2 regions of the Brevibacillus sp. 7WMA2 genome follow, and region 2 is predicted to be linked to the other one. Evidence: predicted binding sites of a transcription regulator. Region 2 holds the regulator's gene; the other holds the start of a gene.
What was found. The regulator LexA, encoded in region 2, represses DNA repair genes until DNA is damaged. The targets are predictions, from matches to a motif close to CGAACATATGTTCG.
Positions count from the first base shown of each region.

Region 1 (7,667 bases), 1.5 Mb from region 2:
TTTGGATGGCTATTATGATGCTGCTACTGAAGCCGCAGTGAAAAAATTCCAACAGGCTCACAAGCTTGAAGTGACGGGAAAAGTAGATCAAAAAACGGGTCTAGCGATGCAAAATGCTTTAATTAAAGTAATGAGAGATCCGAACAACGATCGCCAATTGCAACGTGCATTGGAGATCACTGCGCAGTCAAAGGCAAAATAATCCAAAGAAAAAAAGCAGGGAAACCTTTCTATTCTGTAGAAAGTAAGAACCACGAACAAAACGGTCGTGGTTCTTTTTTGTATTAAGGATAAATGGTTTGGACTGATAGTAAAAGTGCAATAAGTTTTGCCGGCACTAGAGGTTTGGCAACTGCCAAGCTCTTTTATATTTTTAGAGGGGGAGAGAAAATTGAGTGTGCTCTGGAACCTGATAAGCAACTATTTGTACGCATTGGTACATTTTCTGTTAAATCCGCTCCTATATGCGTTTCTCATACTGATTTACTTGCATTATCGCAAACAAATGCTATGGGAGCGTCAATTGTTTTCTGTACGAATCCATTCGCCATTATCACAAACACTGCGTTCTGTTGGTCTGGGGATAGTGGGCGGTTTGTTCGTTAGCCTTGTAGCTGGGTTATTAGGTATCTTTATTCAGGTATCTGACATGTGGATTGCTTGGGCGATTGCTTTATTACTTGCCTTTGTAAGATTTCGCTTTCTATGTTTGGCCTATGGAACGGCTATTTTTACCGGCTTACATGGGCTTGCCAAACTATTTCCCATAGCCGAAGAGGTATCTGGCATCGCTAAAGTATGGGGATGGTTTGCTCATGCTAATCCAGCACCGCTACTAGCTTTAGTTGCTCTATTACATATTGTAGAAGCATGGTTTATTAGAAGTCATGGAGACAGACATGCATCTCCGTTATTTGTAGAAGGAAAACGCGGAAGAGTTGTAGGTGCTTACCAGCTTCATTCCTTTTGGTTAACACCTGTCATTGTACTAACCCCTGTTACAGAAGGGGCATTGCAGGTACCAGCACTATTTCAGGGATGGCCGTTGTTTTCTCCGGATTGGTCGATGGCTACGCTTGGGATGTTGCTTTTACCAGCAATTACGGGTTTTTCTGCTATTACTAAAACAAAAACACCACAGGAAAAAGCGAGCTCTTTATCCAAGCATTTATTTCTGTATTCATTCATTTTGCTTGGAATAAGCTATGTAGCAGTCATTGTTCCTTCTCTTGTGTATGTAGCTGCCCTCTTTGCCTTTTTTGGGCACGAATGGTTGGGCTGGCTAAGCGCACGTCAAGAGGAGAAATTGCCTCCCTACTACGTTCCTACTGGTAAGGGCCTGAAGGTGCTGGCTGTACTCCCAGGGACGCCAGCCGATGTCATGGGGATTAGGAGCGGCGAGGTAATTGTTAAGGTAAATGGATACCCGATCTCGGTAAAGGAAGATTTATATCCGGCGTTACAAGCTAACCCAGCTTTCTGTAAAATGGAAGTTTTGACACTGGATCATGAAATAAAATTTACGCAGAGTGCGATCTATGCGGGACAGCATCATCAGCTTGGTATTATTGTGGTACCAGACGAACGGACAACGCATTTTGTGTCTATGCAAGAAATTGGTTTCCTTGGAGTAAGGAAGCATAAACCGAAAGGCGAGCAAGAGCTGGGCATGTAGCAGGGGGAAACCCTGCGTTACCCGCGGAAAAAGCATGGAAACAACAAAAAGATGACCTCAAGCCTGTATGAGGTCATCTTTTTCGTTTGAGAAGAAAAGTTTTGGACTGCTCTTCCTACTATTTATGCAGAGGGTTTATCTGTGTTATCCTCAGACTTTTCCTTGTCATCAGGCGTTTGGGAATCTCCAGGTTTTCCTGATTCATCAGGTTTTTGGGAGTCGGGATTTTCACTTTCACCAGCACCCTCAGAACCATCGGTGCCGCCGCTCTCGCCCGTACCTTCAGAACCACCGGTACCGCCGCTTTCGTCAGTACCTTCAGAACCGTCCGGCTCAGTAGGAGCTTCTTCCTCTTCTTCAGGCTTTACTACCTCAAGTCCAACGATATCTGTAGATTTAATCTTTTTACCGTCAGCTAGAACAAATTCTACCAAACCATTTTTCATGCTGACTGCCTGAATGATACCAGTTGACTCAGTTGAGGTTGGTTTGCCGTCCTCGCCTGTTCCTTGTTCTGTATACGTTACTTTATAACCAATCATATTGGCGTATTTTAGCGTTTGGTCAACACCAGTTTGAGACGTAAGAGATTCTAGGCCATGGATTTGCTGTTGGGAGATAATATCTTTACCTACGATAAACCAGATTCTGCCATCAACCATTTTTACTCCGTCAACGGTACCAGAAGCTGTTGTTACATAAATTTGACCGGAGTCATCCTTACGAGCCACTTCATAAGTAGCTTTTTTACCGATGATTTCCTCGTACTCTTTTACGTTTAACAGACTGCTATTTGACTCCTTCATAAGAAGCTCGATATTCGTCACTTTTTCTACCATGGTCATCATAGCGGTTTGCATCATAAATTGAGAGTTATCCATCGGTGACATCGGGTCTTGATTCTTTATCTGGGCAATCATTAGCTTCATAAAAGATTCGCTATCCAAGCCCGTTGAAAATTCTTTTGTATTAGCATAGCTATATTCTGCTTGTACGGAAGACTTTGTTTTCGGCGTTGTGTTTTGTGCTGTCGCTTTGGCTGCTGCTCTCGCTGCTCCCAGCGATTTTTGTATGCTGTTGGTCGGCATTCATTTTCCTCCCAAATGGGTAAAAATTATCAGACAGATAGACTTGCTATCTTTCTATATTATCGGTAAAATCACTTATATCGAATAGACAAACAAACGTTCGAGTTTTTGCTTATATTTTAAATGATTGTGCTATAATGAAGGATAGGATATAAAAAGGAGGATGAGGGGACCGTGGATCGTTTTGAGTTAGTTTCGGAGTATACGCCTTCGGGTGATCAGCCTATTGCAATTGCAGAGCTAGTGGAAGGAATAAAGGCGGGTAAACGCCATCAAACTCTGCTGGGTGCTACCGGAACAGGTAAAACCTTTACTGCTGCTCATATGATAGCTCAGGTGAACAAACCTACACTAGTCATGGCGCATAACAAGACCTTAGCTGCTCAGTTGGCAGCGGAATTTCGTGAATTTTTCCCGAATAACGCGGTAGAATACTTCGTTAGTTACTACGATTACTATCAACCGGAAGCCTACATTCCTCATTCGGATACTTATATTGAAAAGGATTCAAGCGTTAATGATGAGATTGATAAATTGCGTCACTCGGCAACTAGCTCGTTATTAGAGAGACGAGATGTCATCATTGTCGCATCCGTTTCCTGCATATACGGTTTGGGTTCCCCGATTGAATATAGAGAGATGGTGCTTTCCTTGCGTACAGGCATGGAAAAAAGCAGAGATGAGGTTTTGCATCGCCTCGTTGATATTCAATATGACCGCAATGATATTAACTTTACTCGTGGGACGTTTCGTGTTCGAGGAGACGTACTGGAAATATTCCCGGCGTCGCGCAGTGAACAGGCAATACGAGTAGAGTTTTTTGGTGATGAGATTGAGCGCATCACAGAGATTGATGTATTAACTGGGGAGATTCTGGGAAGTAGGGACCACGTAGCGATTTTTCCTGCGTCTCACTTCGTTACCCGTGAGGAAAAAATGAAGAAGGCTGTTGAAAATATTGAACAGGAGCTAGAACTAAGGCTGTTGGAATTGCAAGCAGCAGGCAAGCTATTGGAAGCGCAACGGCTAGAACAGCGTACGAGATACGATATAGAGATGATGCTGGAAATGGGCTTTTGCTCAGGAATTGAGAACTACTCCCGTCATCTGACTGGATTACCAGAGGGACATCCTCCATACACGCTGCTTGATTATTTTCCGGATGATTTTTTAATGGTGATAGACGAGTCTCACATGACCCTCCCACAAATTCGTGGGATGTACAATGGAGATAGAGCCCGCAAGGATGTACTGGTGGAGCATGGCTTCCGCTTGCCGTCCGCCCGCGATAACCGTCCGCTTAGGTTTGAGGAGTTTGAAAAGAAAGTAAAGCAAGCTGTCTATATTTCAGCCACACCAGGAGTATATGAACTGGAGCATACGCCTAAAATGGCAGAGCAGGTCATTCGTCCAACAGGTTTAGTGGATCCAACAATCACCGTTCGTCAAATAAAAGGACAAATTGATGATTTAATCGGGGAAATTCAGGCAACCATTGCTAAAGACGAACGTGTTTTAGTAACGACTCTTACCAAGAAGATGTCAGAAGACCTAACCGATTATCTGAAGGAGATAGGCATTAAAGTACGTTATCTGCACTCTGATATTAAGACTATAGAGCGCATGCAGATTTTACGTGCCCTGCGTTTGGGCGAATTTGATGTTTTGGTCGGGATTAACTTGTTGCGGGAAGGGCTGGATTTACCGGAAGTATCTTTAGTTGCCATTTTAGACGCCGATAAAGAAGGCTTCCTGCGCAATGAGCGGTCATTAATCCAAACCATCGGACGTGCTGCGAGGAATGCAGAGGGTCGCGTAATTATGTACGCTGACAAAATGACTGATTCCATGTCGAAAGCCATACAAGAAACGGAACGGCGCCGTAGTATCCAGCTTGCTTACAATGAAAAGCACGGCATCACACCACAAACGATTCAAAAAGCCATTCGCGGAGTTATTGAAGCAACAAAAGTGGCGGAGGAGAAAGCTGATTATCTACCACACTTAGATGTAAAGAAGATGCCGAAAAAGGATCGCATAGTAGTCATCGAGCGAATGGAAGAGGAAATGAAGGAAGCCGCACGCAATCTCATGTTCGAGCGTGCAGCAGAGCTTCGTGATTTGATATTGGAGTTGAAAGCTGACTTGTAGGGAGTGAAATACATGCCTTTAGATCGAATCGTGGTGAAGGGTGCACGCGCTCATAATTTAAAAAACATAGATGTCGTCATCCCACGAGATAAATTTGTTGTTTTAACGGGACTATCCGGTTCAGGAAAATCGTCTCTTGCTTTTGATACGATCTATGCGGAAGGACAGCGTCGTTATGTAGAGTCGCTATCTGCCTATGCTCGTCAATTTCTTGGACAAATGGATAAGCCTGATGTAGATTCCATTGATGGTCTCTCTCCAGCTATTTCGATTGATCAGAAGACCACGAGTCGCAATCCACGTTCTACCGTAGGAACCGTGACAGAAATCTATGATTATTTGCGTCTGTTATATGCACGTATTGGAAGACCTGTTTGCCCAACTCATGGGATAGAAATTAGTTCCCAAACGATCGAACAAATGGTAGATCGTATTATGGAATTTCCGGAACGTACCCGTATGCAAATTCTGGCTCCACTAGTCCAGGGACGTAAAGGAGAACACGTCAAGCTGTTAGAAGATATTCGTAAACAAGGGTATGTTCGGGTTCGGGTTGATGGTGAAGTCCGGGATTTATCTGAGGAGATTCGTCTGGAAAAAAACAAAAAGCATAGCATTGAAGTTGTCATTGACCGGATTGTCGTCAAACCTGATTCTCAGACGCGTATTGCTGATTCCTTAGAAACAGCGTTGCGTTTAGCGGATGGTAAGGTAATTGTCGATGTGATTGATCAGGAAGAGCTGCTATTTAGCGAGAAGCATGCTTGTCCGCTCTGTGGATTCTCGATTGGCGAGTTAGAGCCAAGAATCTTCTCATTTAACAGCCCGTACGGAGCCTGCTCAGAGTGTGACGGATTGGGAGTGAGGATGGAGGTTGACCCGGACCTGGTTGTTCCAGATTCCTCTAAGACATTATCAGAGGGGGCTATAGCAGCCTGGGAGCCAAAGTCTTCTACCTACTACCCTCAACTATTAGAATCAGCTTGCCGCCATTTTAGCATTCCTACAGATGTACCGGTGGAAGAGCTGGATGATGAGCAATTGCAAATCGTTTTATATGGCAGCAAAGGGGAAAAAATTCAATTCCGTTATGAGAATGAATTTGGCCAAGTACGTGAGGCTACAGTGGCATTTGAAGGTGTAATCCCGAATCTGCAAAGACGCCACCTAGAAACCAGCTCTGATTATATACGTGAACAAATTGAAGGCTTCATGGGGCAAAAAGCCTGCCCGGTTTGTAAAGGCCAGCGTTTGCGTCAAGAGAGCCTTGCTGTTTTGATCGGCAAACGTAATATTTCAGAGCTAACCAGTCTATCTATTGTGGATGCCCATCAATTTTTTGATCAGGTTGAATTAAGTGAGAAAGAGATAAAGATCGCTCATATGATTTTAAAGGAGATCAAAGCAAGATTGAATTTCCTTATTGATGTGGGGCTTGATTACCTAACATTAAGCCGAGCGGCAGGTACATTATCAGGTGGAGAAGCGCAACGCATTCGATTAGCTACACAGATTGGCTCTAGTCTAATGGGAGTCTTATATATTTTGGACGAGCCAAGCATTGGTCTACATCAGCGTGATAATGCTCGCTTGATTAAGACGCTGGAGCATATGACAAGCTTAGGAAATACACTGATCGTGGTAGAGCATGACGAGGATACGATGCTAGCCTGCGATTACATTATCGACATTGGTCCTGGAGCAGGGATTCACGGTGGACAGATAGTGGCGGAAGGAACTCCACAAGAAGTAATGGAAAATCCCAACTCTCTGACAGGAGCTTATTTAAGCGGGCGTAAATTCATCCCTGTACCTCTTGAAAGACGTAAGCCTGCTCAAAATGGTGAAGCCTGCGATAAATGGATAGTGATTGAAGGGGCAAAAGAAAACAACCTAAAAAATGTGAATGTCAAGATTCCATTAGGCGTATTCGTTGCTGTAACGGGTGTCTCTGGTTCCGGAAAAAGTACTCTCATTAACGAAATCCTACACAAGGCATTGGCGCGTGAATTAAATCGGGCAAAGGCTAAGCCTGGAGAATTTAAACGAATGAATGGCTTGGAGCATTTGGACAAGGTAGTTGATATTGATCAATCGCCAATTGGACGTACACCTCGTTCCAACCCAGCTACGTATACGGGTGTGTTTGATGATATTCGTGACCTATTTGCCTCCACAAATGAAGCAAAAGTGCGTGGATACAAGAAAGGACGTTTTAGCTTTAACGTAAAAGGCGGGCGTTGTGAAGCTTGCACAGGAGACGGTATTATTAAGATTGAGATGCATTTTCTACCGGACGTGTACGTACCCTGCGAGATTTGTAATGGAAAACGCTACAATCGTGAGACCTTAGAGGTTAAATATAAAGGCAAAAGCATTTCTGATATTTTGGAAACAACAGTGGAAGATGCAGTTGAGTTTTTCAAAAATGTACCGAAAATCCAAAGAAAAATTCAAACGCTGCTTGATGTTGGTTTAGGCTACATGAAGTTAGGACAACCGGCCACTACTTTATCAGGCGGAGAAGCCCAACGCGTGAAATTAGCTTCGGAATTACATCGCCGCAGTACGGGGCGCACCATATACATCCTAGATGAACCAACTACAGGATTGCATACCTATGACATTGACCGCTTGCTAAAAGTCTTGCAACGATTAGTAGAAAATGGCGATACGGTTTTGGTTATTGAACATAATCTGGATGTTATTAAGACAGCAGACCATATAATCGACCTTGGGCCAGAAGGCGGAAC
Region 1 covers NZ_CP048799.1:3,404,221-3,411,887, reverse strand. The annotation lists gene GOP56_RS14285 (S41 family peptidase) at 1-202, shown strand, start outside; gene GOP56_RS14280 (PDZ domain-containing protein) at 392-1,675, shown strand; gene GOP56_RS14275 (flagellar hook assembly protein FlgD) at 1,798-2,763, opposite strand; gene uvrB (excinuclease ABC subunit UvrB) at 2,938-4,914, shown strand; gene uvrA (excinuclease ABC subunit UvrA) at 4,927-7,667, shown strand, end outside.
Region 1: uvrB (excinuclease ABC subunit UvrB) is a predicted target of LexA. The motif match lies at 2,853-2,866, and genes of this name have one in related genera.

Region 2 (7,667 bases):
GAAGCAAGTCAGATGGATTTATAGGACGATCAATCATGCGAACAAGAATTTCTCCATTCATAGGAGATTTCATTTGTTTTTGTTCAACCTGTAAAACCTCCTGCGGGTTTCCAAACGCATGAAATCTAATACATGTAGCTATCAAAGTTGTACGACTCCTTTATCTTTTATCTCTAGATTATTTTATAATATAAGTACTTGTCATGATGCTAGTGAATGTGGCTTTAATGTTCAAATTTACAATCCGTATAGTTATTGGCTAAGAAATACAGCAGACGTAGCAGAAATTCTACTATTTATTTAGAATTTTTTGTTATAAAGCAGAAGTTTGCTTGCAATGTCTTCAAGATTATGAATAATAGTATATAACTTAAAAGGATTTCTTTAGTCTAATTACCTGCATGTTTTTGCTTTGTAGCTACTAAGGCCAGTTTCATTTTTCTTTTAGCAGTAGGAAGAGCGGGTTCAGTCCTATGAACCCGTTTTATTATAGTTTCATTATAGTAGTTAGATTAATAACCTCTATAAATAGATTGGAGTAAAAATTATGAATATAAGGGCTTTTATTCAAATGTTCATCTCGATGACGATTTTTGGATCAGTAGGATTTTTTTCCGTGTTAACGGGTCTTTCCGCTTTAGAATTGGTTTTTATTAGATGCATTTGTGCGACAGTTTTTCTTGGTTCGATTTGGTTTATTACAGGAACGTATGCCAAAGAGCAATGGAGCAAAAAAGAACTAATGAGGATTGGCTTCTGTGGTATAGCAAATTTATTAAATTGGATTTTCTTGTTTAAATCCTTTGAGCTGATTTCGATTACAGTTGCCATCTCTCTCTATCATCTTGCTCCGATGATTGTCTTACTTGTCGGTAGCTTTCTTTTCAGAGAAAAGGTAACCATACTTTCAATTCTGGCTATCTCTGTATGCTTTGTAGGAACGATTTTTATCATTGGAATAGATGGTGATCTCTCAAATGCTTCGTTTCAAATGACAGGATTTTTGTACGCTATTCTAGCAGCTCTTTTTTATGCAGTAACGATGATTTTAGGGAAGAGTATACAACAAGCAAGTGTCTATGCCACAACGTTTATTCAAACTGCTATTGGCGCGATATGCTTGCTTCCCTTTATCCATTACCATGTATTTTTAGACCTAACTCCGCAGAATTGGGCATACGCGATCATTACTGGCATTATCCACACTGGTGTTGTTTATCTTCTGTTTTTCGATAGTGTACGAAAACTATCGACCAGAACCATTTCAGGAATGGTATTTTTGGATCCAGCTGTTGCTATTTTATTAGATGTGATCATTATTGGATTTCGACCAAATATGATACAAACAATAGGAATTTTATTAATATTTATTGGGATGCTTTATACGTTAAAAAAACCAAAACAACAAAATACAGCGAATATTACGTAAAAAAGATCACCTGCACTCTTGATTAACTAGTGGGGTACAGCTAAAATGGGGAAAATATTTTAGGATGGAGAGGGATCAATGAATTCTTATGAGCTGCAAATAAAAGAGTACCTACATGCAAAAGCTGCTGATGCCCAGCACTTTATACTGAATCAATCTTGCCATACGGTCGAAGAGGCGGCTAAAGCTGTGAATGCTTCTATTGAGGAGCTGGTTAAAAATATTTGTATGATTGATGAAGATGGACGACTAATTGTGGCCATTGTAAAAGGAGAGGATCGGGCTAGTACATCACGAGTAAGTAAGGGACTCAATATAAAAAGACCTCGTTTGGCAGATGAAAAGGAAGTATTAGTAGCAACAGGTTATCCAGCCGGTGGGGTCCCTTCTTTTGGATTTGAGGCGATTTTTTTGGTTGATCCGAAAATAACAGAATTAGAGTATGTTTATACGGGAGGGGGCTCTCCTCATTCATTAGTGAAAATAAAGGTAGAAGATTTAGTAAGATTAAATAACGGAAAATTGATGCGTGTAAGAAAATAGGCGATGCGATACAGCTAGCATTAAGGCATTTCCTCGCATACGACAGCCCATTCTCCTACACCAATTTTTAGGGAATGCAGAGGCTGTAAGAGCTGATACTGATCAGTGAAGGTGCTGCGTGATAACGTGATAAAAAGACTAGTGAATCGTCACGTTGCCTGTAATAGGAACAGGTTTTATGCTAGCGTTTTGCAGAATAACAATCCAATGTGAATGTCGTGGGACGGTTACAGTAGAGCCTTTTGGGTAGATTTTTTCAGCTCCGTAGGTATTTGCATTCAGTAGATACCAGCCCAATGAATCTACTTTCTTATCAAACGTAACCGTTACGCTACCACCTTTCGCAAGGAAAAAAGGGCCTGTAACACCAGCTTCCCCATAACCTCTATCCCATTCCTTTACCGTTAGTGCAAATGGAATAGAATATTGGCTGTAAGCATTACTACTAATCGTTACTTTTGTTGTGCTATGCTTATCTAAAGCCGCGTAGCTAGTCGAGGACAGTAAGAAAACAAGTGGTACTGCTAATAAAGAACAAACGATTTTGTGCATCTTGTAACCTTCCTTTCCGAAATAGGATATACAGGCTTGGAGCGGGGACAATTTAGTATATAGTATTAATTTCTCCAAATGTTATATTTTTCCTGTTATCCATATACCTTTTTCTTGCTGTCCTTTTGCCTGTATGAAGTGGAAAAAGGAACTGGTAAAAGAGCGCTATAGGTAAATAGGTCAGGCTTTGCTAAAAATGAGATCATAAAAAAGAGCAGAATCATGTATATGTAGGAAAAGACACGTTTCGCAAACAAGAAAAGGAAACTCCTAAGTAAAAATGAAACGTAGGAGGGCACTGAAACGTACATATAGAAAACGGGTCAGATGCAACAAAGAGGGGGGTTAAACATGGATGTTTTATTATGGTTGATTGTTATACTTCTATTCGGTGTAAGTATTGCTGGTATTTTCTTCCCAGTGTTACCTGATACGATTATGTTATGGGGCGGTTTTTTACTATATCAATTCGCGATTGCAGAGCCTGGAGCAGGATTACCGGTTTCCTTCTGGTGGGGAATGGGGATTTTGAGTGTGGTGTTATTTGGTGCTGACCTATTGACTAATATGTACTTTGTTAAAAAATATGGTGGCTCAAAAGCATCAGCAATCGGGTCAATATTAGGTGTTATTATTGGTGTACTTACGTTTCCGCCATTTGGTATGATTATTCTCCCATTTGTATTTGTATTATTAATTGAAATGCTGATGCAAAAACAACCGGCAGAACGAGCTTTTAAGATAGCGATAGGAAGTCTTATAGGTTTCTTTAGCAGTGTCATTATGAAAATCTCTATCCAACTCATCATGATTATCTGGTTCTTTATTGTTGCTTGGTAAAACTTATTGTGGATCGTTACATTGGATTTTGAGTGTTGATCCATTCCATAAAACCGAGATTGTCAAATTCTCTATCATTTCCTGTAGGGAAACCGGCAATCTCGGTTTATTTGTGTTTACACATCAGAATTAGAGAAGGCTTGTTTGAAGATTTGCTAAAAAGAAACACTGTTTTAAGTGGCTATGCAGCTAATTTACACCTAAATATAAGTCCAATAGTAGGAGAAACACGAAAGGTATCAAGGAGATAGGTAGAGTGGGGCATAAAATAAACCGTTACAAACAATAAATTTGAGCAGTAAAAAACTCTTGGCGAGTATGATCCTCACCAAGAGTTTGTACGTGTAAGCACGTGAGAAGTTAAAAATCCAATGCACTAGTGGAAAAGGCGGTAAACGCCAATTACTTTACCTAAAATCGTCACATTATCTAAAATGATTGGTTCAAGCTGTGAGTTTTCCGGTTGTAGACGGAAGTGGGTTTTCTCTTTAAAGAAACGTTTTACAGTTGCTTCATCCTCTTCGGTCATGGCTACCACGATATCCCCGTTGTTAGCTACATTTTGTTGGCGGACAATTACATAATCGCCATCTAAAATGCCTGCTTCGATCATGCTCTCTCCCATAACGCGCAACATGAACACATTGTCAGACGTAACGATGTTTTCTGGCAATGGAAAATATTCTTCCACCTGTTCAATAGCTGTAATAGGTTGACCTGCCGTTACCTTACCAACCACTGGTACTCGAACGATGGAGCTTTCATAATCGTCCTGTAGACGAGTCTCGTCCAATAATTCAATGGCACGTGGCTTAGTAGGATCGCGGCGGATTAAGCCTTTCTTTTCAAGTCTTGCGAGATGACCGTGAACAGTGGAACTGGAAGCTAGTCCTACGGCTTCACCGATTTCTCGAACAGACGGGGGATAACCTTTATCTTTTACTTCCTTACGAATAAAATCAATGATCGCTTGTTGGCGATTGGAGAGTTTGGACATTTCGAACACCTCATTCTCTCGATCCAGATATTTTCTACATTATACCATGAGAATTTGCGTTCGACAAACATTAGTTCGATTCTTTTGCTTGACAGGAATATTTGTTCGCATTATGATGATGTTATCAAAATGAGAACAAACGTTTGTGAGGGTGATGATAATGATGGTACAATCTAGCAATTGTCAGAATCTATATAAAGATAAAACAAAAACAATGACGAGTAAGAACACATTGGTACATCATAGAAAAGGGATAACGCGAGGGCAAGCAATCGTAACGTTATTGCTGATCATAGTATCCTTTGCAGCAGGCAGCATGATTTTTGGAAAAGAGAAGGTGGCTATTGCGGCTCCCCATACACAGCAGGCAGCTATAGTCATTACAATTCAGCCAGGTGATACGCTGTGGAGTATTGCACAAGCTTATCAACAGGAATCCGGGCTATCAGCTAGAGAGCTAATGGATGAGATCATGAAACAAAATCAGTTAGATAGCCCCATGATTTATGCAGGAAATAATCTAGCTATTCCAGTATACCGATAAGCGGGAGCCATAATTTATATCTCCTCTCCTTTGGTCTTGTGTTATAATAAAGAGAAGTTAGTTGAGGAGGTATCACCATTGGTTACTGATGCAGAAGTAAAACGTATTAATGAATTAGCCAAGAAATCGAAGGGTGTTGGCTTAACTCCAGAAGAAAAAACGGAGCAACAAGTTCTTCGTCAAAAATACATTGATGCTATGAAGGCTTCCTTGAAATCTAGTTTAGATTCGATCCGTTATGTAGAGGATGAGGAACCTAAGCACTAGTCTATGTGATTTTTCAAAATGATCCGTAGCAATAGTGCTGTGAAACAGGTTTTTACAAGTAAATAGAGGCGATGGAGTTCGCCCTAAGCGCCAATAGGCTAATGACTCCTACCAGTAATATTACTGGTAGGAGTTTGTTTGTATATATGTGAAAAATAGTGGAAAAGGAGAGAATGCATGTCTTTTTTAATTGTTGGACTATCAGGAATGTTGGGGGCTGTATCCCGATATTTAGTAGGAGCATGGACAGCGGGCTGGTGGGATCTCTCGTTTCCTTTAGGTACGCTAGTAGTCAATTTCATAGGCTGTATCGGATTGGGAGCTCTCAATCAATATCTCTTAACCCGAAATCAACTGCCCGCTTGGTTTACCTTAGGAGTAGGAACAGGGTTTATTGGTTCTTTCACGACCTTTTCGACTTTTAGTGTAGAGACACTTACCCTTTGGCATCAGCATCAATATGTACTTGCCATTTGCTATGTACTGGCTAGTCTATGGGGTGGTTTACTGATGGTATGGCTTGGCTTTCATATCAAATGGAAAACGAAAAAGAGTTAGTTGTACTTAATCCTTTCAATTGAAGTCAATTGAAGCTGGAAATGGTGTACCTCTTCTAGCCACTACTTTTGTAAATGGTGTATTAACAACTATGGTGTAAAAATAGTTCTTATCATTTTGCTTTTATCTGGATCACTGAGTACTGGCCATAGATCTGGAAGCTTAAGCATTAATTCAAACGCATCAGAACTTGATGCACTTGCTTTCATTTGTTTATTAATAGCTTCCAGATCATTTAATGACTGAGTTTTTAAATCACGTTCCTCCATTGTCCGCTTACGTAATTCTTCAACTGTTAGAAGCTCCTCAACAAATGCAAATTGCCATCTCTTTTTGCTTTCCTGAAGTTTATGTAGCTGCTTCTCAACATCATTTTTAGCAGTTTCTAATTGTGATTTCTTCTTAATCTAATTCTTTAGCGAGTTTCTTGATGAAAAAACTTACTGATACCAAGTATATAAAAGATGCTACTAGAACGATTCGTGATTCTAATTAGGGCCCCAAGCAAATTACAGGTGACAGAATATAATTGTGGAATTGATTTTACAATATATATCCTGATACGCGCATGGAAACCCTTAAATAAATGAAACTCTTAAATAAGTGAAACTCTTATGAAGAGACAATATATTTTGTAGATAGAATGTTAGCTTACGTTAAATATATTGTAAGTCAACTATAGAAAAAGAAGAGATTGAATTTATTTTTTGACTCTGTTATACAACAATGTTGATAATTCATAAAAAAAAGGACTCCTTTTAAGTCCTGTTCAGAAAAATTAAATGGGGGTTGGCATTCTCTTTCTATGGTTTTGTTGGTTGAGCGGAAAGACCAACTATATCTGTGGAACCAAATATTAGCAAAGTAATTAAAATAACTATTAGTATTAATTCCGAGAAACCCTCTCCATCAAAATTTTTCATTATGAGCTCACCCTTTTCCTTTTAATACTTATTGATTATCCATTTTCTTTTTAAGTGCCTGAATAATCTCATCCACAGTTATATTGCCATTATCGTTGAGAAATTTTAGCATGCTATCTACATTTGTATTGTTCAAATCGCCTAATGTAACGTACTTTCCCGTTAAACTGACAATCATCGTAGCTTGTCTAAACAATTGAACAGCATCTACTCTTAACTTACCAGTTAAAAGAAGAGCAGCCACAATAAGCTCTAAATTATTGCCATTCATGCAATGTAAAATTGATGAGTTATTGGTTGATTGTTTCTTTTTAGCATTATTGGTTGACTGTTTCTTTTTTTTATTATTGGATGAATAATTGGTTGGCTGCTTCTTTTTTTTATTATCTGATGAATTATCGGTTGGCTGTTTCCTTTTTTCATTATCTAATGAATTGTTGGCTGACTGTTTCCTTTTTTCATTATCTAATGAATTGTTAGTTGGCTGCTTTCTTTTCTCATTATCTGATGAATTGTTGGTTGGCTGCTTTCTTTTTTCATTATCTGATGAATTGTTGGCTGACTGTTTCTTTTTAGCATTATTCGATGAATTTTGTGCTAACATATTATTTTTTTGAAAGGAATCCATTTATTCTTCCTCCCACCAAACATAGTAATTGCTAATACATATCGGTGTGAGGTGAGACTGTAAAATACAATTTCGCAAGTTTCACCCTTTAGTACAAAACAAATAGAGTGCACACACTGACTTATAACCCATCATATTCAAAGAACGGATTTATTGTGCTTGGTAAAAGTTTTTTGCGATTAAACTACTCGTTAGCTGAATAACAAATCACATTCTTTAACAGAACCTATTTTTGGGGGAATGGGAACGGGCAGACCCTTTTCATTCTTGGTAATAATGTACATAACAAATTTGCATTCACACAATTTGTGTTTAGTTGGAGTACCTATGCTCTTTCCGATTGTATATTGAGTCACTATGTTGGCTAAATAAGAAAAAGACGAGTC
Region 2 covers NZ_CP048799.1:1,912,168-1,919,834, reverse strand. The annotation lists gene GOP56_RS07245 (zinc-dependent alcohol dehydrogenase family protein) at 1-145, opposite strand, end outside; gene GOP56_RS07240 (DMT family transporter) at 548-1,429, shown strand; gene GOP56_RS07235 (aminoacyl-tRNA deacylase) at 1,508-1,972, shown strand; gene GOP56_RS07230 (hypothetical protein) at 2,111-2,524, opposite strand; gene GOP56_RS07225 (DUF456 domain-containing protein) at 2,876-3,364, shown strand; gene lexA (transcriptional repressor LexA) at 3,741-4,361, opposite strand; gene GOP56_RS07215 (cell division suppressor protein YneA) at 4,522-4,905, shown strand; gene GOP56_RS07210 (DUF896 domain-containing protein) at 4,984-5,172, shown strand; fluoride riboswitch at 5,231-5,290, shown strand; gene crcB (fluoride efflux transporter CrcB) at 5,350-5,730, shown strand; gene GOP56_RS07200 (hypothetical protein) at 5,820-5,999, opposite strand; gene GOP56_RS07195 (hypothetical protein) at 6,682-7,281, opposite strand.